4 regions of the Hymenobacter latericius genome follow, and region 2 is predicted to be linked to each of the others. Evidence: riboswitches for the same ligand, from Rfam matches in the RefSeq annotation. Region 2 holds a riboswitch; each other region holds the start of a gene.

Region 1 (4,652 bases), 1.2 Mb from region 2:
TGGATGAAAGCACCGACGCCGAGCTGCGCGGCTACTACAAGCAACTGGTAAGCCAGAGCCAGCGCTTTGCCGGTATTCTCAACGACTACCTGCGCGAGGAAGGCGGCACCCGCGAAACCAAAACCACCCTGAAAGGCAAGGTGTACCGCGCCTTCATGGAGGCCAAAGCCGCCGTTACCGGCTACGACGAACAAGCCATTCTGGGCTCGAACATCTACGGCGAAGAGTGGGCCATCAAAGCCTACAAAGAGGCCCTGGCCGACCAAACCCTCACCGGCGAGCTGCGCCATGAGGTACAGCGCCAGTACGATCAGTCGCTGAAAACCTACGAGCGCCTGAAGCAGTTGAAAGAGCAAACCAACAAGCACTAAGCAGCGCCCTAGGTGCCTGAATTACAACGCCCCACCTGCCAGGCAGGTGGGGCGTTGTGCGTTGGTACATTGTCATCCTGAGCCCAAGCGAAGGACCTCCTCACGTCAGGACCTCACGGGACCCCTTCGGGGCCCGGCCCCCTCTCCAAAAGAGAGGGGGAGCCTGACGACCTAGGGCTCGGCTGTCATGTCGAGTAAAGCGAGACATCTGGCGCGCCTACTCTTGTTAGTATTCACTCCCCCTCTCCCTTTGGAGAGGGGGCCGGGGGGTGAGGTACCGGTAAGGTCCTTCCTGCGTCAGGACGATAATTACCGCCCACCCAGATGTCTCGCTTGGCTCGACATGACAGCTGAGCCCTAGGCCAGTACCTGAATAACAGCTTCCGAGAAACGCTCCATTTCCTCAAGCTGCGGGCTGCACTGCAGCAGGAACAGGTCAACGCCCACGGCCTCGAACTGCGCCACGCGTTCGGCAATCTGATCGGGCGTGCCGGTGAGGCCCGAGCGCAGGCCGCGGTTCGACACGGAGTAGTCCTGCAGCGACACCTGCTTTTCGAGCTGCGTGCCGGCCAGCCACTGCTGGTAGTTTTTGTAGCCGGCGGCCGAGCCGTTTACGTTCGTGATGCGCTCCAGCTCGCGCTTCACCTCCTGCTCGGTGTTGCGCACAATGCTGTACGCCGCCACGCCAAACTTCATCGGGGGCAGGCCTAGCCGGTCGCGGCGCTCCTGCAAATCCCGAATGCGGCGGCCGATGGCCGCGGGCTCGTCGCCGTGCATCACGTAGCCGTCGCACTGGGCGGCAATCAGGTTCTTGGCCGCTTCCGATTCGCCGCCGGCGTACAGGAACGGCCGCGGGCGCGACACCGGCTTGGGCTGCAGAATGCTGTCCGTCACCTCGTAGTACTTGCCCTTGAAGCTGAAGTGGTCTTGCTTCCAGAGGTTGTCTACCACGTGCAGCCACTCGGCGGTGCGGGCGTACCGGTCGTCGTGCTGCTCAAAGTGCACGCCGTACTTCTTGGCCTCGTCCTGCCACCACGACGACACCACGTTCAGCGACAACCGCCCGCCGCTGATGTGGTCGATGTTGGCGGCTTGCTTGGCCAGCAGCGCCGGCGAGTGGAAGGTAGGCCGCACGGCCACCATCAGCTCGAGCTTTTTGGTAACGGCCGCCAGCGCGGCCGCCGTGCTCCAGGCATCGAGCGAAGGGGCTTCTTCGCCTTTGATGTCGTTCAGGTTCAGCTCGGCGATAAGCGACAGGTCGTAACCGAGCTCCTCCGAGCGTTGGGCCAGCGTTTTCACGTAGTCCCAGTCGGCGCGCATGTTTTCATCCTCAACATTGCGCAGCCACCCGCCAAAAACGGGCATCCAATATCCGTAACGCATGGTTTCTTGTCTTGTAAGAACGTCATGCTGAGCCCCGCCGAAGCATCTCTACGGATAGTAATCTACTATCTGGCGAAGCGGTAGAGATGCTTCGACAAGCTCAGCATGACGGGCTGGTTTAGTTAGTGGCGAGGCTCAGGGCCAGCTCGGCAGTGGCGGCGGCCAGTTCTTGCTCCAGGTAGTCGACAAACAGCGCGTAGGGGTCGAAGCCGACCACGTTCACGGCATCGGCCACGAAGTTGGACAGCGCGTTGATGTCGTAGAACAGCACCTCGCCGGTGCGGTCGTCGACGAGGTATTCGATGCCGCCCACGTCGATTTTGGCCGCGGCTACCAGGCGCTCCACGGCCTCGATTACCTCGGCCGGCGGCGTGGTGGCTTCTACCTGAATGCCTTTCTTGGGGGCTTGGGTAAGGCAGAACTCGCCTTCCGCTGCGGGCTCGTCGGGAATCTGGCAGATTTCGGCCGGGCACAGGTTGAAGCTGGTGCCGGTGGTGTACACCTTCATGGCGTACAGGAACTTGCCGTTCAGCGTCTCGACGCGAGTGATGTGGCCGCCGCGCGGGGCCACAAACTCCTGCACCAACGCAGTCTGGTCGATGCCTAGGTCAATCTGGCCGTTATCAACGGCGGCTTGCAGGCCTTCGGGCGTATCGAAGCGCACGATGCCCGCGCCGCTGCCGCCGATGTTCACCTTTACTACCAGCGGGAAGCTCAGCTCCTTGGCCGCGTCCGGAATGCGTGACACGTGGTTTACCACCCGCGACTTCGGAAATTTCAGGCCCAAACCGGCCAGCAAATCGAGCTGCCGGGCTTTGTTGGTTTCGATGCCCGAGGCCACCGTGCCGTTGATAACCCGAACACCCAGGCGCTCCAGATGCGTAAGGAAACCGGCCGTGTGAAAGATGCCCTGGCCGTGGCCGCGCAAGTACGCCGAAGAGCTCATGCGGTTGATTACCAATGCGTACGGGCTTTCCGACTCCGAAGGGTCGAAGAGGTGGTGCGCGGCATCAATCTTCTCGTAGGGCAGGCCACGGCGGTCGAGCTCGGCGAAGAGCGGCTTAAACCATTCGGGGTGCTCGTAATAAATTCCTATGGGCTTGGGGTATTGTGCCATGTTTAGCAGAAATAATGACGATGTAAGCGGAAGGGAAAAGCAGCCGCAAAAGCGCTGCTGAGCTGATTGTCGGTTGGAAAGTGCAGCTGCAACTGCCCCAGGTGCTGCAGAGCAGGGCAGCCGAGGGCAGCACGCGCCCACGCTGCCGAAAAGCCGGAGCCGCAGCAGAAAATGGAAAACAGGGAAGGAGGCAGTTGCCGGCCGAATTCACAAGCCACCAAGTGCTTGGAAATCAAGCGCTGAACTGAGCCGATGGCAATGCCAGCGCAAATCGGGCTGGCATTGCGACGCACCAAGCCCTAGGTGCCCAGGCACCTAGCAGCCATGCAGCAGCAAGGGGAGGGGGTGTGGGTTGGGCTCAACAACAACAGGCCGCAACTGCCATGCCCATACAGCAACGCTGCGCCTGGCGCAGGTTGGGGGCGGTGGTAGCAGAGCGAAAAGCGGCGGTGCGGGTAGTTGAAGCCACGGCTACTTGTTTTTATATGGTCAGGACTTGGCACCGTTCCCGGGAGTTACCCCGCTGGTGGTTGCCGGCGCTTCAGGGAGCCTGTCTCTCCACGCCTCTGTATAAAAACAATCCTTTGGTCGGAAAGAATTGATGCTGCAAAGGTATAGCAGCGTTTGCCGAAAACACAAATATTCTTCGCAACGAACAAGCCCGGCGGTTATGGTTTCGGCAACAAAAAAGCCGCGAAACGGCCGCCAGGGCGGCGCGTTTCGCGGCTGATAAGGCGGCTAAAATGCCTTAGTTGACCGGGAATTCGGCGAACGAGGAGAAGTCGACGAGCTTGCCTTTCTGAATCAGTTTCAGCTCGGTTTGCAGGTTTTTCTGGTTGCTCTTGGTGGTGTATTCGGTGTCGAGCTTGGTGAGGTCGGGCTTGCCGGCATTTACCCAGGCCGTGTACCAGAAGTTGGCCGTGGTTTGGGCGGCGTTGCGCATCTGGCGCTCAATCATGTGGTTGAGGGCCTTGTGGTAGGCGGCCGAGTAGGCGGGCGTGTGCACCCAGCTGTTGAACACGTTTTTCTTTACCTGGCCGTCGGCGTTCAGCACGTACAGCGCTTCTTTGGGCGTTTCGCCGGCCAGCTTTTTCTCAATGGTCAGCATCGAGTCGATGGCGGCGTGGCTCTGGGCCACAATGCGCCACGATTCGGCCACGGGGTCCTGAATCAGCTTGGGCTCCGCAAGCTTGAAGTTGTAGTTCCGGCCAAACTGCTCGGGCAGCTGCGACTCGTAGAACGCATGAATACCACGCTGCCCGGTGCGCTGGCCGTCGTGGTTGGAGGAGGTGTGCAAGGGCTGGTGCGCATCGCCGAGGTAGTGGCCCAGGTCGGCGGCCAGAAACAGGATTTCGTCCTTGCGCTGGTTTTTCATGGCCGTGGTCAGCTTGGCCAGCATATCCTGCAGGTACCAGGGCAGGCGGCCGTGCTTGTCCAGCGTTTCGGCGTCGTATTTTTTGTAGGCATCGGCAGCGGCTTGCGGTATCTCCGCTACCGGGCCATACTCTTCCAGATCGATGTAGTGCCGCGGAAACTCGGCTTTGTCGTTGATGCTGTACTTGCGCGAATCGGGGATGACCGATTCCGTCACCACGTAATCGATGTGGTTGTAGAAGAACGTGCGCATGGCCGCGGGCAGGGCCAGCACGGCCGCGCGGTTGATGCGTTGGTGGCCCCAGTTGCCCCAGGCAAACAGCAGCGAGGGAGCGGTAAGCAGCAGAGCCGTAGCCAATACCAAACGGCGGCTGCGGCGGCTAAAGTTGAACATACGTAGCGTAGGC
Region 2 (4,652 bases):
GATGTACGCCGTTACCTCAACGAGTTCCTGACCGATGCTCGCGTTATCGACATGCCCGCGGCTGTGCGCTACCCGCTGTTTCAGGGCTTGGTGGTGCCGCTGCGCGCGCCCAAGTCGGCCAAAATTTACCAGCAGCTCTGGGATGAGCGCGGCTCCCCGCTGCTCTACCACGGCCTCGATCTGAAAAAGCTGGTGCAGGAAAAGCTCGGCAAAGACTACCTCGTGGCCTTCGGCATGCGCTACCAGAATCCCAGCATCGAATCGGCGCTGGAGGAGCTGCGCGAAGCAGCCGTGGAGCGCATCATCGTGCTGCCGCTGTTTCCGCAGTACGCCGCGGCTAGCACGGGCTCGGTGCAGGAAAAGGTGATGGACATCGTAAGCAAATGGTGGGTGGTGCCCAGCATCAGCTTCATCAGCACCTTCGCCGACGACCCCGGCTTCATTGCCACCTTCGGGGCCCTGGGCAAGGCCGAGATGGAAAAGCACGACTACGACCACGTGGTGTTCAGCTACCACGGCATTCCGGAGCGCCACGTGCTTAAGGGCAGCCACAAAGGCTATTGCAAGCTGGGCACCTGCTGCAACCACTACAATAAAAATAACCGCTACTGCTACCGCGCGCAGTGCTTTGCCACCTCGCGCCTGCTGGCCGAGGCCCTGGGTTTGCGCGACGACCAGTACACCGTGTGCTTCCAGAGCCGCCTGCAAAGCCGCCTGCGCGACCCGTGGCTGCAGCCCTACGCCGACGAGGTCCTGAAGGAGATGCCGGCCAAGGGCTACAAGAACGTGCTGGCCTTCAGCCCCGCCTTCGTGGCCGACTGCCTCGAAACCACCATCGAGGTAGGCGAAGAGTTTAAGGAAATGTTTGAGGAAGCCGGCGGCAACCACTGGCAATTGGTGCCGAGCTGCAATACCCACCCCATTTGGGTTGATGCCGTGGTGGATATGGTGCGCCGGAATTAATCAGCGCCTGCTATTTGAATTGCGCATTAGGGCCGTGCTTGAATTAATTGTTCAAGCACGGCCCTAAGCTTTTTAATACAAACTGGGTTTAGGCGAATTGGTATTGTCAAGACACAAAGCTTTGGGGCCAGCTCAAGAAAAAATTTGCAATTCCAAAATTTGTGTTGCTACCTTTGCTCCATCAATTCTTCCCAGGATTGTTTTTATACAGAGGCGTGGAGAGACAGGCTCCGTGAAGCGCCGGCAACCCTCCGGATCATCCGGAACGGTGCCAATTCCTGACCATATAAAAACAACGTACGCCGTGAACCTCATCATCACACCCCGCGCTACCTCCGCTGCTCTGCAGCCGGGCCTTTTCGGCTCCAACAGCCTGTGCTGTTGTTGCCTGGCTATGCGCCGCGCGTGTTGTTGAGGCTTTTACATCCTCCCCTGCCCGCTTGCCGGAACGCCAACGCCTAGGCTCCTACCGCAGGAGCACGCCCTAGGTCCGTTTGGTTTGGCCGCTTGAGCTCAACTCGCCGCCTACCCCTCCGGCTCCCTTTCTTTTTGTCTTATCAGACCTGGTTTTTCTTCGGAGAAACCGGTCGTAGCCCTGCTGCGCATGTCGACTTTAATCGATGCACAGGTGGCGCAAATTCGTCAGCAATTAATTGGGGCTGATGCGTTGGATACCCTGCGCCTAATTGCCACTGAATTTACCGGTAAAGCCGCTTTTTCTACCTCTTTTGGATTGGAAGATCAGGTAATCGCGCACCTGATTTTTGCCCACGATTTACCCATTGAGGTATTTACCCTCGACACAGGTCGTAATTTTCAGGAAACGTATGCTACCTGGAGCAAAACCGTGCTCAAATACGGCAAAACCATCCGGACCTACTACCCCAACCACGAGCAGGTAGCCGCCCTGGTAGAGCGCCAGGGCCCGAATGGTTTCTACGAAAGCGTGGATGCCCGCAAGGCCTGCTGCAACGTGCGCAAAGTGGAGCCGCTGAGCCGTGCGCTGGCCGGCAAAGAAGCCTGGGTTACGGGCATTCGGGCCGAGCAATCGGCCACCCGCACCGGCATGCAGATAGCCGAGTTCGATGCTACCTACCAGCTGCTGAAGGTGAATCCGCTGCTCGACTGGACCTGGGAGCAGACCTGGGCCTTTATCCGCGAGTACAGCATTCCGCATAACCCCCTGCACCTGCAAGGCTTCGTGAGCATTGGCTGCGCGCCGTGCACCCGGGCCGTGAAGCCCGGCGAAGACTTCCGGGCCGGCCGCTGGTGGTGGGAAGATCAGTCGGCGAAGGAGTGCGGCCTGCACGCCTCACCCCCCGGCCCCCTCTCCGGGGGAGAGGGGGAGCCAATTGGCAGCAACGTCGCTGTGCTTACTACTTAATTGCTGGCGGCATACATCTGTGCCAGTAATGCGCTACCCTGCTCTTTCTACTTCATGCTCCGGATAATGCCTGCTGACATCAGGCTCCCCCTCTCCCCCGGAGAGGGGGCCGGGGGGTGAGGCCCTGCATTCCCCGCACTTCCTATTCCCTAAAAATTCGGCCCTACAGGCCGAACAGGCACCCCCTTGCCTTATGCCAACGCTCCCTCGTTTAGACTACCTCGATCGGCTCGAAGCCGAAGCCATCCACATCCTGCGCGAAGTGGCCGGGCAGTTTCAGCGCCCCGCGCTGCTGTTCTCGGGCGGCAAAGACTCCATCGCGCTGGTGCGCCTTGCCCAAAAGGCCTTCCGGCCTGGCAAGTTTCCGTTCCCGCTCGTGCACATCGACACGGGCCACAACTTCCCGGAAGTACTGGAGTTTCGCGACTCACTGGCTGCCGAACTAGGCGAGCAGCTGATTGTGCGCCGCGTGGAGGACACCATTCAGCAGCGCGGCCTGCGCGAGCCGGGCGGCAAGTTTCCGAGCCGCAACGCCCTGCAGACTTACACGCTACTGGATACCATCGAGGAGTTTGGCTTTGATGCCTGCATCGGCGGCGCCCGCCGCGACGAGGAAAAGGCCCGCGCCAAGGAGCGTATCTTCTCGGTGCGCGACGAGTTCGGCCAGTGGGACCCGCGCCGCCAGCGCCCCGAGCTCTGGAATATCTACAACGGCCAGATTCAGCCCGGCGAAAACGTGCGCGTGTTTCCCATTTCGAACTGGACCGAGCTGGACGTGTGGAACTACATCCAGCGCGAGAACATCCAGCTGCCTAGCATCTACTTCGCCCACGAGCGCCGCTGCGTGGTGCTGCCCTCGGGCCAGCTGCTGGCCGTAACGGAGCACCTCTCACTCGATGCCTCCGACGAGCTGACTACCCGCCAGGTACGCTTCCGCACCGTGGGCGATGCTACCTGCACCGCCGCCGTGGAAAGCGACGCCAGCACCCTTGCGGCCATTATCGAAGACATTCTGCAGGCCAAAGTGAGCGAGCGGGGCGCTACCCGCCTCGACGACCGGATTTCGGAAACCGGCATGGAGGACCGCAAGCGCAACGGCTATTTCTAATCAGGGGTGATGAGGTGACAAGCAACACGTGACCCGGCGAGCAAAGCCGGATTCGTCACCTACCTGTCACCTGTTACCTGTCACTTGTCACCTAGGACACCATGGACTTACTTCGATTCATCACCTGCGGCAGCGTCGACGACGGCAAAAGCACCCTGATTGGCCGCTTGCTCTACGACAGCGACGCCGTGTCGCTCGATGTGCTGGCTGCGCTGGAGGAGCAAAACCGCACTTCCGCCGCCGGTACTGTTGACCTGGCCCTGCTCACCGATGGCCTGCGCGCCGAGCGCGAACAAGGCATTACCATCGACGTGGCGCACAAGTACTTCACCACGCCGCGCCGCAAGTTTATCATCACCGATACGCCCGGCCACGTGCAGTACACCCGCAACATGGTGACGGGCGCTTCGAACGCCGATTTGGCCATTGTGCTGGTGGATGCCCGCCAGGGCGTGGTGGAACAAACGCGCCGCCACACCATTGTATCGGCCCTGCTTGGTATCAAGCGCTTCGTGCTGGCCGTGAACAAGATCGACCTGGTGGGCTACTCCGAGGCCGTGTTCCGCGACATCGTGGCCGATTACGCCGCCGTGGCGGCGCAGCTGGGCATCAAGCACGTTGTGAACATCCCCATCAGCGCCCTGCACGGCGACAACGTGGTGCGCGCGTCGGCCAACCTAGGCTGGTACAAAGGCCCGAACCTGCTGGAGTACCTAGAGACGGTTGCGGTAGCGCCTGATACCACGCACGAAGCCGCTCGCTTTCAGGTGCAGTACGTCATCCGGCCGCAGAGCGCGGAGCTGCCCGACTACCGCGGCTATGCCGGCCGCATCCAGAGCGGGGTGTACCGCCGCGGCCAACAAGTGGTGGTGCTGCCCGCCGGCATCGAGACGACGCTCGAAGCCATTGAAATAAATCAGCAAGAGGTAGAGGTAGCCGTGGCGCCGCAAGGTGTGGTGCTGCGCCTCGCCGACGACGTGGACGTAAGCCGCGGCGACGCCATTGTGCCCGCCGACCAAGCGCCCGAGCCTACTCGCGAACTGGAAGCTACGCTGTGCTGGATGGAAGACCGCCCGCTACGCGCCGGCCGCAAGCTGCTGGTGCAGCACCACGCTGCCAAAACCAAAGCCGTGGTACAAGCCATCCTGGGCAAAACCAACATCCAAAGCTTCGCCCAGGAAGACACCGAGGAAGCCA
Region 3 (4,652 bases), 1.1 Mb from region 2:
GCGCCACGGTAAGCTCTACCACACCTAGGGAAGCCCCGAAGTGCCCGCCGTAGATCGAGACCGAATCGATGATAAACTGCCGTAGTTCTTGGCTTAGCTGAACCAGCTGGTCTTCGCGCAACTCTTTAAGGTCGGCAGGCGAGTTGATAGCCGCCAGCAGGGGTCCGGGTTCGACAATCATTGGTTTCGGTTACGGCAACGAGTGGGATGGTAGCGGCTAACCACCGTAGTGGCCAGTTTGTTGCGGCCACCCGTTAAGGTAGGCCGACATTAGCCGGCAAAGTTACGACATTTTCAGCCTGGCGGTTCGTAGCTTAACGTGCTGCCGCGGGGCCGGGGTTCCGGTTGAGGTGCATTGTACCTACATGCTTTGTGTTCCGGCTTTGCCCTCACCGGGGTTAGAATAATTTTAACGACCCCGCCTAGGTCAACTACGTATTTTTGCCTGACCACTACCCGCCTACTTGCATGACCACTCCCCAGCAGGACCGCCAGCTGCTCGAAAAATTATCGCCTTCGCGGATGCTGCTGCCGGTTGCTATTGGCCTCGGGGTAGTGGGCTTTATGTTCTGGCGCAGCTACCGCCCCGGCGACCTGGCCCCCCTGGCCGACGCCCGCCCGTTGTGGCTGCTGGTGGTGCTGGCCGTGCTATTTGTGCGCGATGTAGGCTATATGTACCGCATCCGGCATATTTCGGAGCGGCAGCTGTCGTGGCGGCAGAGCATCGATGTGATTATGATTTGGGAGCTGGCTTCGTGCGTGCTTCCATCGGCCGTGGGCGGTACCACGGTGGCTACGTTTATCATCAACAAAGAGGGCGTGCCCTTAGGTAAGTCGCTGGCCTACGTGATGGCAACAGCCATGCTCGATAACTTGTACTTTGTGGTGGTGGTGCCCTTTGTGCTGCTCCTGGCCGGCGACAGTCTTTACCCCACCGAGGTGCTCGAAAGCGGCTTTATTACCACGCTCAAAGTCGCGTTTTGGCTAAGCTACGTACTCACGTTTCTGTACTCCGGCCTGATGGCGTGGGCGCTACTTATCAACCCCCACGTGGTAAAGCGCCTGATTATGCGCCTGTTTTCGGTACGCGGGCTGCGCCGCTGGCGCCGCCGCGCCTGGCAGCACGGCACCGAGCTGGTGTGGGCCTCGGCGCAGCTGCGCGGCAACGGCTGGGCTTACTGGAGCCGCGCGGCCCTCTCCACGGCATTCGTCTGGACGGCCCGCTACCTCGTTATCGGCTGCCTGATTGCGGCTTTTGTGCCGGTAAGCTGGGCTACGTTTGGCGTCATCTTCGCCCGCAACCTGGTGTACAAAGTAGTGCTGCTGGTGGCTATTACGCCGGGCGGCGCGGGCTTTGCCGAGGGTGCCTTCCCGTTCTTCTTCCGCAGCTTCGCCGGCTCGGCAACCATGACGAATTTCATCCTGCTGCTCTACCGCATTGCTACCTATTACCTGTACCTCGTGCTGGGCTCCATCTTCCTGCCGCGCTGGGTCGGCCGGGTGTTTGGCAAAAAGGTGGCACACGAGGTCATGGCTTCCTGATTGGCAACCAATACCTAGGCAACAAACAATAAGCCCCGCGGCGTAACTGCCGCGGGGCTTATTGTTTTATCAGCAAGTGAGGCTGTTGAGCTATTACTCAGCTTCTAGCTGCAGCTCAGCCCCGTCGGCGCTGCGCAGCGTCAGGCGGTCGTCGGTAAGCGTTGCCACATCGAAGGTATTGGCCACGTTTCCGTTGTCGGGCGTCATGGTAATCTTCTTGTTGGCCTGATCGAAGGTGTACTTGCCGTTGATCGACTGCGTGGGCGAGGTCATGACGTACTGGCCATTGCCGAAGAAGCGGATTTCCTCCTGCTTTTGCTCGGAGGTCTGCTTCACTTTGTCGCCGGTAGCGTCTTCTTCGCGGCGGGTTTTCCACACTTTGCTATCGGTGCCGTAGAGCATGTTTTGCCCTTCTACCTTGCCTTCTTTGCTGCCGCAGGCATACATAACGAGGGTCATCAGCAGCAGGAGCGTGCCTAGGTAGTGGAGCGGTGTGTTAAATGCGCGTGTCATAAATGGGTGTCTGGAATGGGGATGGAACAGGGTTCGGCAACTGCGGCGCGGCCGAGTTGGCAAGCGCTGCGCCGTTACTTACGCACCCCCGCTGCAAAGGGTTAAGCGCGCAACTATCTGCTACCTAGCCCGTACACTTTAGCCGAGCCAATGGGTTGCTACCCAGCACCTGTTGCTCGCATCCGCACCCACTTACAAAGACCACACAACCATGGGACTGTTCGATTTCCTCAGCGATAAGGGCGAGAAAAAGCCCGTACAACCTACCCAACCCCAAAAGCCGGCCGGCGGCGCTACCGATTTCTTCGGCAACCAAGCGCAACCGCAGGCAGCCCAACCCGCCGCCGCCCAAGGCGAAACCTACACCGTAGTAAGCGGCGACTCGCTTTCGAAGATTGCCAAAAAGCACTACGGCGACGCCTCCAAGTGGCACCAGATTTACGATGCTAATAAGTCGACGATTGGCAGCAACCCCGACCATATTGAGGTAGGCCAGGTGCTGAAACTGCCCAAGATGTAGGCCTTATTTCTGCTTGATATTGCAACGCCTAGGTCCGACCCCTAGGCGTTTTTTTGTGTAAAATCACTGCCACACCTTATTAATAATCATCTTATAACCAATATTTTACTTCGAACCAAAGCGCAATTGGTTACATCTGACTTCTCGTCCTGAAAAAACTTTTCGCCAGATTTGCGTTTAATGCAACCGGTACTACCTTTGTGCCAGCCCGGCTTACGGCCCGGCGTTTTTTGAAGCATGGTTTATTCCGAAGCGGCGAGAGAACAGGCTCGATGACCCGCTGGCAACCACCAGCAACGCACAAGCTGGCAGGTGCCAAGTCCTGCCCCTACGAGGGGACAAATAAATAGCGTGCTATGGATACCTACCCGCACCCCTACAACACTCCTTCGCAGTTCCGCGCTACCGCGGCGCCCGCTACAACTATGCTTGTAGCCGCTCGCCCCGCTACCGCGACGATGATGCAGCCGCAGGCTATGCGCGCTGCCGAAACGGCGTGTTGTTGCTGTTGTTGGTAGTTGGCCCCGCGGGCGCTTAAAGCCTGCCCCTACCCTTCCCATTTCACATTCTGGCCGCCCGGCTTTTCGGCGGCATGTGGCTTCGCTGCACCCTAGGGTTTCACTTGGGCTGCTGCGGGCCACCACTTCGGCGCACGCGGCTTTGGGCTTGCTGTGGCCGGTTTCCCGCATCGATTTCGCAATCCACAACCCTCTTTCTCAGCATTATCATGTCTCAGCAGAACCTGCACTTCGAAACCCTGCAACTCCACGCCGGCCAGCAACCCGACCCCACCACGGGCGCCCGCGCAGTGCCGCTGTTTCAAACTACATCCTACGTATTCAAGAATGCTGAGCACGGCGCTAACCTGTTTGCGCTAAAGGAGTTCGGCAACATTTACACCCGCCTGATGAACCCTACCACCGACGTGTTTGAGCAGCGCGTGGCGGCGCTCGAAGGCGGCGTGGCAGCGCTGGCAACGGCCTCCGGCCAGGCGGCGCAGTTTATTGCCCTGAACAACATCCTGCAGGCCGGCGACAACTTCGTGTCGACTTCGTTTCTGTACGGGGGCACGTACAATCAATTCAAGGTGGCGTTCAAGCGCCTGGGTATTGAGGTGCGCTTTGCCGACGGCGACAACCCCGAGAGCTTCGAGCGGCTGATCGACGAGAACACCAAGGCGCTGTACCTCGAAACCATCGGCAACCCGGGCTTCAACATTCCGGATTTTGAAGCCATTGCGGCCATTGCCAACAAGCACGACATTCCGCTGATTGTGGATAACACCTTCGGCGCGGGTGGTTACCTGTTCCGCCCCCTGGAGCACGGCGCGCACATTGTAGTAGAATCGGCTACGAAATGGATTGGCGGCCACGGCACCTCCATCGGCGGCGTAATCGTGGATGGCGGCAAGTACGACTTCGGCAACGGCAAATTTCCGCAGTTTACCGAGCCAAGCGAAGGCTACCACGGCCTGGTATTCAATGATGTGTTCGGCAAAAACGGCCCCTTCGGCAACATTGCTTTCATCATCCGGGCCCGGGTAGAAGGCCTGCGCGACTTCGGCCCCTCGCAGAGCCCCTTCAACGCCTGGCAGCTGCTTATCGGCCTCGAAACGCTGAGCCTGCGCGTAGACCGCACCGTGGAAAACGCCCAGAAAATTGCCGAGTGGCTGGAGCAGCACCCGCAGGTAGAGGCCGTGAACTACCCCGGCCTCAAGAGCAGCCCCTACCACCAGCTGGCCACCAAATACCTGAAGCGCGGCTTCGGCGGTGTGCTCACCTTCGCTATTAAAGGCTCGAAGGAAACGGCCACGCAGTTTATCGACAACCTGCAGCTCATCAGCCACCTGGCCAACGTGGGCGACGCCAAAACGCTCATCATTCAGCCTTCGGCCACCACGCACCAGCAGCTTTCCGACGAGGAGCAGCGCGCCGCTGGCGTAACGCCCACGCTGCTGCGCCTGTCGCTGGGCCTGGAGCACATCGACGACATCAAGGCCGATTTGCAGCGCGCTTTTGACGCAGTGCAGAACGCGGCGCCGCTGAGCAACACCGAGGATAACGCTATCCTACTCGAA
Region 4 (4,652 bases), 630 kb from region 2:
CTAAATTCATATTATCATTGATATAATTTTAATAGACAAAACACTATTTACACACCCCGGGCTGTATAACTGAGTTGCTGCATGCCAAGTGGTAGTTGCCTACCGCGCCCGCCATGCAATCGGCCGGAATCAGCCCAAAACCACCTCAACCCCTTGCCAACGCCGACGACCGTTGCCCAGGCCCCGGCAGCACCTGGCTGCCCGGGCACCTAGGCAACAACAGCAAAGCCAAGCTGCTGGGGGCAAGCACAAGCCTTGGCAAAAGCACTGTTTGCATCTGACGCCCCGCGGCCGGCAAACCCTACCCTGAGTTGGGGCGCAGTAGGTGTTGGCTGAGCCTTGCAGCGTGCCGCGCACCTAGGCGCGGGTAACGCGGCTGAACAGCGCCCACACCACCCCGGCCGCTACCACGTGCATCAGGCCCAGTACAGCCACGCCGCTGGCCGGGTTGTGCGGAATGGCCGCCGGGCCCGCCATCGAGAGCAGGCAAATACCCACCGCCACAATAGCAAACCCTTGCAGCGGCCGATCGGCCCACCGGATAAGGGCGGCCAGCACCAAAGCCCCGAGCAGGGCCGGCACCATCGAGGCCAGGGCCACGTGGGCCGGGCCAATGGTGCCGCCGGTAGGCTCGCGCAGATTGGCCGGCAACAGCCCTGTAGCAGTAGCAGCGTAGTAAATGCCCAGGTTTAGGGCTGCAGCAACCAGGCCGGCGAGGGGCGCCGCCCACCACAACGGGTTGGCGCGCAGCCCGGCGCTTGGCACGGGCGCGTGTTGGTGATAAACGGTTTCCATAGCACTCAGCAACACCACTTCTTCTACCAATAATTTACAATTAAATATTTATACTTTCAAATAAACTACACGTATTTGCTGTTGAGGTACGGCGGGGCACTTGCAAAAACTCGTGGCGGCCTCTATCTTCGTGGTGCTTATCCAGAAAGACCGAGGGACTGGGCCCGACGACGTCTTAGCAACCGGCCAATGCGGCAAGGTGCTAACTCCCATCCGAGGCCGGTGCGGCGTTCGGAGAAGATGAGCGGAACCAGAGCCCCTCGCGGCCCCTCGGCTTTCCGGATACGCGCCAGCATCCACCGCAATCCGGAAAGACCATATGCCTACTGTTCCCGCCTCCCCGCTTGCCGAGCTGCTTGCCCGCCGTGTCCTCGTGCTCGATGGTGCCATGGGTACCATGCTGCAGCGCCACCAGCTCACCGAAGACGACTTTCGGGGCGAGCGGTTTCGGGACCACCCCAAGCCCCTGCGCGGCAACAACGACTTACTGTGTCTGACGCGCCCCGACGTGGTGCGCGGCGTGCACGCCGAGTACTTCGCCGCGGGCGCCGACCTGGTAGAAACCAACACCTTCAGCGGCACCACCGTGGCGCAGGCCGACTACGCCCTGGAGCACATTGTGTACGAGCTGAACTTTGAAGCCGCCCGGCTAGCCCGCTCCGCTGCCGACGAGTACAGCACGCCCGAGCGCCCGCGCTTTGTGGCCGGCGCCATTGGCCCCACCAACCGCACGGCCTCGCTCTCGCCCGACGTAAACCGCCCGGGCTTCCGCGCCATCACCTTCGATGAGCTGGCTACGGCGTACCTGGAGCAGATCAAAGGCCTGGTTGATGGCGGCGTGGATGCGCTGCTGATTGAGACCATCTTCGACACGCTGAACGCCAAGGCCGCATTGTTCGCGGCGCAGCGCTTCTTCGATGAGGGCGGCCGCGTGGTGCCCATCATGATTTCGGGCACCATCACCGATGCTTCGGGCCGCACGTTGTCGGGCCAAACGGTGGAGGCGTTCTGGAACTCCATGCGCCACCTGCCCATCCTGAGCATTGGCCTGAACTGCGCCCTAGGTGCCAAGCAGCTGAAGGTGTACCTGCAGGAGCTGAGCCGCCTGGCCGACTGCTACATTTCGGCTTACCCCAACGCCGGCTTGCCCAACGCCTTCGGCGGCTACGACGAATCGGCCCAGGAATTTGCGGCCGTGCTGGAAGAGTACCTGCAGGAAGGCCTCGTAAACGTGGTGGGCGGCTGCTGCGGCACCACGCCCCAGCACATTGCCGAAGCCGCGAAGCTCGTCGACCGCTACCCGCCGCGCCAGCTGCCGGTGCGCCCCCAAGCCACGCGCCTGAGCGGTTTGGAGCCGCTGAATATTCACCCCGAAAGCTTGTTCGTGAACGTGGGCGAGCGGTGCAACGTAACGGGTTCGCGCGCCTTCGCTCGCCTGATTCGCTCGGGGCAGTTTGACGAAGCCGTGGCCGTGGCTCGCGCCCAGGTGGAAGGCGGCGCGCAGGTGCTCGACGTGAACATGGACGAAGGCCTACTCGACTCGGTGGAGGCCATGACCAACTTCCTGAACCTGCTGGCCTCGGAGCCCGATGTAGCCCGCCTGCCCATCATGATCGACTCCTCCAAGTGGGAGGTGCTGGAAGCTGGCCTGAAGTGCACCCAGGGCAAGAGCATCGTCAATTCGATTTCGCTGAAGGAGGGCGAAGAGGTGTTTAAGCACCACGCCCGCCTGGTGCGCGCTTATGGCGCGGCGGTTATCGTAATGGCTTTCGACGAGCAGGGCCAGGCCGATAACTACCAGCGCCGCATCGACATCTGCCAGCGCGCCTACCGCATCCTCACCGAAGAAGTAGGCTTCCCGCCCGAAGACATCATCTTCGACCCGAACATCCTTACCGTAGGCACCGGCATCGAGGAGCACCGCCGCTACGCTATCGACTTTATTGAGGCCGTGCGCTGGATTAAGCAGCACCTGCCCGGCGCCCTCACCAGCGGCGGCGTCAGCAACGTGTCGTTTGCCTTCCGCGGCAACGACCCGGTGCGCGAGGCCATTCACGCCGCGTTCCTGTACCACGCCATCAAGGCCGGTCTGGATATGGGCATCGTGAACCCCGGCCAGCTGACCGTGTACGACGAAGTGCCCAAGGATTTGCTCGAAGCCGTGGAAGACGTGCTGTTCGACCGCCGCGACGATGCCACCGAGCGCCTCGTGCAGCTGGCCGACAAGCTTAGCCATCAGAAAGCTAATAGCCAACAGCTGACAGCTATTAGCCAGGAAGAATGGCGCGGGTGGTCGGTTGAGAAGCGCCTCGAGCACGCCTTGGTAAAAGGCATTACCGACCACATCGAAGCCGATACCGAAGAAGCGCTGAAGCAATTGCAGAAGCCGCTGGCCGTGATTGAAGGCCCGCTGATGGCCGGCATGACGGTAGTGGGCGACCTGTTCGGCGCCGGCAAAATGTTCTTGCCGCAGGTAGTGAAATCGGCCCGCGTGATGAAGCGCGCAGTGGCCTGGCTCGAGCCGCACATGCAGGCCGAGCGCGACGCCGTAGCTGCTGCCGGCGGCACCGAAGCCCGCCAGACAGCCGGCAAAGTACTGCTGGCTACCGTGAAAGGCGACGTGCACGACATCGGCAAAAACATTGTGGGCGTGGTGCTGGCCTGCAACAACTATGAGGTGATTGACCTAGGCGTGATGGTGCCCCTCGAAAAGATCATCGCCGAAGCCGAGCGCACCCAAGCCGACATTGTGGGCTTAAGCGGCCTGATTACGCCTTCGCTCGACGAGATGGTGTACGTGGCGCAGGAAATGGAGAAGCGCGGCCTGCGCGTGCCGTTGCTCATTGGTGGCGCTACCACCTCGCGCCTGCACACGGCCGTGCGCATCGCACCCGCTTACAAAGGGCCCGTTATACACGTAAACGACGCCTCGCGTGCCGTGCCGGTGGCCTCGCAACTGCTAGGCCTAGGTCGGGATGCGTACGCCAACGACGTGGCCCAGGAGTACCTACAGCTGCGCGACGACCACGCCGGTCGCCAGCGTACCAAGGAGTACGTGAGCATTGAGGATGCCCGCGCGCAGAAGTTTCAGGCCGACTGGGCTGCCGCGCCCATCACCAAGCCCAGCTTTCTGGGTGCGCGGGTATTCGAAGATTACCCGCTGCAGGAGCTGGTGCCCTACATCGACTGGACGCCTTTCTTCCACGCTTGGGAGCTGAAAGGCCGCTACCCGCGCATCTTGGAAGATGAGACCCTAGGCGAGGCCGCGCGCAAGCTATTTGCCGATGCCCAAGCCCTGCTCAAGCGCATCATCGATGAAAAGCTGCTTACGGCCCGTGCTACGGTAGGCTTCTGGCCGGTTAATACCGTCGACTCCGACACAATTGAGGTATACACCGACGACACCCGCGAGCAGTTACTGGCCGAAACCTTCACGCTGCGTCAGCAAAGCCTGAAGGCACCGGGCCTGCCGTACTTCGCCTTCTCCGATTTCCTGGCTCCTAAGGACAGCGGCCGCGCCGATTACCTAGGCGGTTTTGCCGTAACGGCGGGCATCGGGCTTGATGAGCTGGTGGCCGAGTTCGAGGCGCAGCACGACGACTACTCGGCCATTCTGGCCAAAGCCCTGGCCGACCGCCTGGCCGAAGCCCTGACCGAGCGCCTGCACGAGCGGGTGCGCCGCGAGCTGTGGGGCTACGCGCCGCAGGAGCACCTCTCCAACGAAGACCTTATCAAGGAAGAGTACCGCGGTATTCGCCCCGCCCCGGGCTACCCCGGCTGCCCCGATCACACCGAGAAGATTACCTTGTTCCACCTGCTCGGCAACGGCCAAACCGGCATCAGCCTCACCGAAAACC

The links. Region 2 has a riboswitch for S-adenosylmethionine ahead of OIS50_RS16975 (phosphoadenylyl-sulfate reductase). Riboswitches for the same ligand answer to the same signal wherever they lie in the genome.
Region 1: linked by a shared signal. The riboswitch ahead of OIS50_RS02705 (hypothetical protein) and the one ahead of OIS50_RS16975 (phosphoadenylyl-sulfate reductase) in region 2 are both predicted to bind S-adenosylmethionine.
Region 3: linked by a shared signal. The riboswitch ahead of OIS50_RS11940 (O-acetylhomoserine aminocarboxypropyltransferase/cysteine synthase family protein) and the one ahead of OIS50_RS16975 (phosphoadenylyl-sulfate reductase) in region 2 are both predicted to bind S-adenosylmethionine.
Region 4: linked by a shared signal. The riboswitch ahead of metH (methionine synthase) and the one ahead of OIS50_RS16975 (phosphoadenylyl-sulfate reductase) in region 2 are both predicted to bind S-adenosylmethionine.

The regions. Positions count from the first base shown of each region.
Region 1 is NZ_CP110136.1:654,089-658,740, forward strand. It holds gene OIS50_RS02690 (PA2169 family four-helix-bundle protein) at 1-371, shown strand, start outside; gene OIS50_RS02695 (LLM class flavin-dependent oxidoreductase) at 729-1,754, opposite strand; gene OIS50_RS02700 (ATP-grasp domain-containing protein) at 1,873-2,871, opposite strand; gene OIS50_RS02705 (hypothetical protein) at 2,874-3,164, opposite strand; SAM riboswitch class I at 3,350-3,448, opposite strand; gene OIS50_RS02710 (zinc dependent phospholipase C family protein) at 3,620-4,652, opposite strand, start outside.
Region 2 is NZ_CP110136.1:3,824,804-3,829,455, reverse strand. It holds gene hemH (ferrochelatase) at 1-963, shown strand, start outside; SAM riboswitch class I at 1,164-1,256, shown strand; gene OIS50_RS16975 (phosphoadenylyl-sulfate reductase) at 1,568-2,347, shown strand; gene cysD (sulfate adenylyltransferase subunit CysD) at 2,541-3,455, shown strand; gene OIS50_RS16965 (sulfate adenylyltransferase subunit 1) at 3,557-4,652, shown strand, end outside.
Region 3 is NZ_CP110136.1:2,676,108-2,680,759, forward strand. It holds gene dxs (1-deoxy-D-xylulose-5-phosphate synthase) at 1-181, opposite strand, end outside; gene OIS50_RS11925 (lysylphosphatidylglycerol synthase transmembrane domain-containing protein) at 469-1,542, shown strand; gene OIS50_RS11930 (hypothetical protein) at 1,636-2,055, opposite strand; gene OIS50_RS11935 (LysM peptidoglycan-binding domain-containing protein) at 2,267-2,575, shown strand; SAM riboswitch class I at 2,815-2,924, shown strand; gene OIS50_RS11940 (O-acetylhomoserine aminocarboxypropyltransferase/cysteine synthase family protein) at 3,303-4,652, shown strand, end outside.
Region 4 is NZ_CP110136.1:3,190,413-3,195,064, forward strand. It holds gene OIS50_RS14145 (DUF6069 family protein) at 358-795, opposite strand; SAM riboswitch class I at 930-1,042, shown strand; gene metH (methionine synthase) at 1,115-4,652, shown strand, end outside.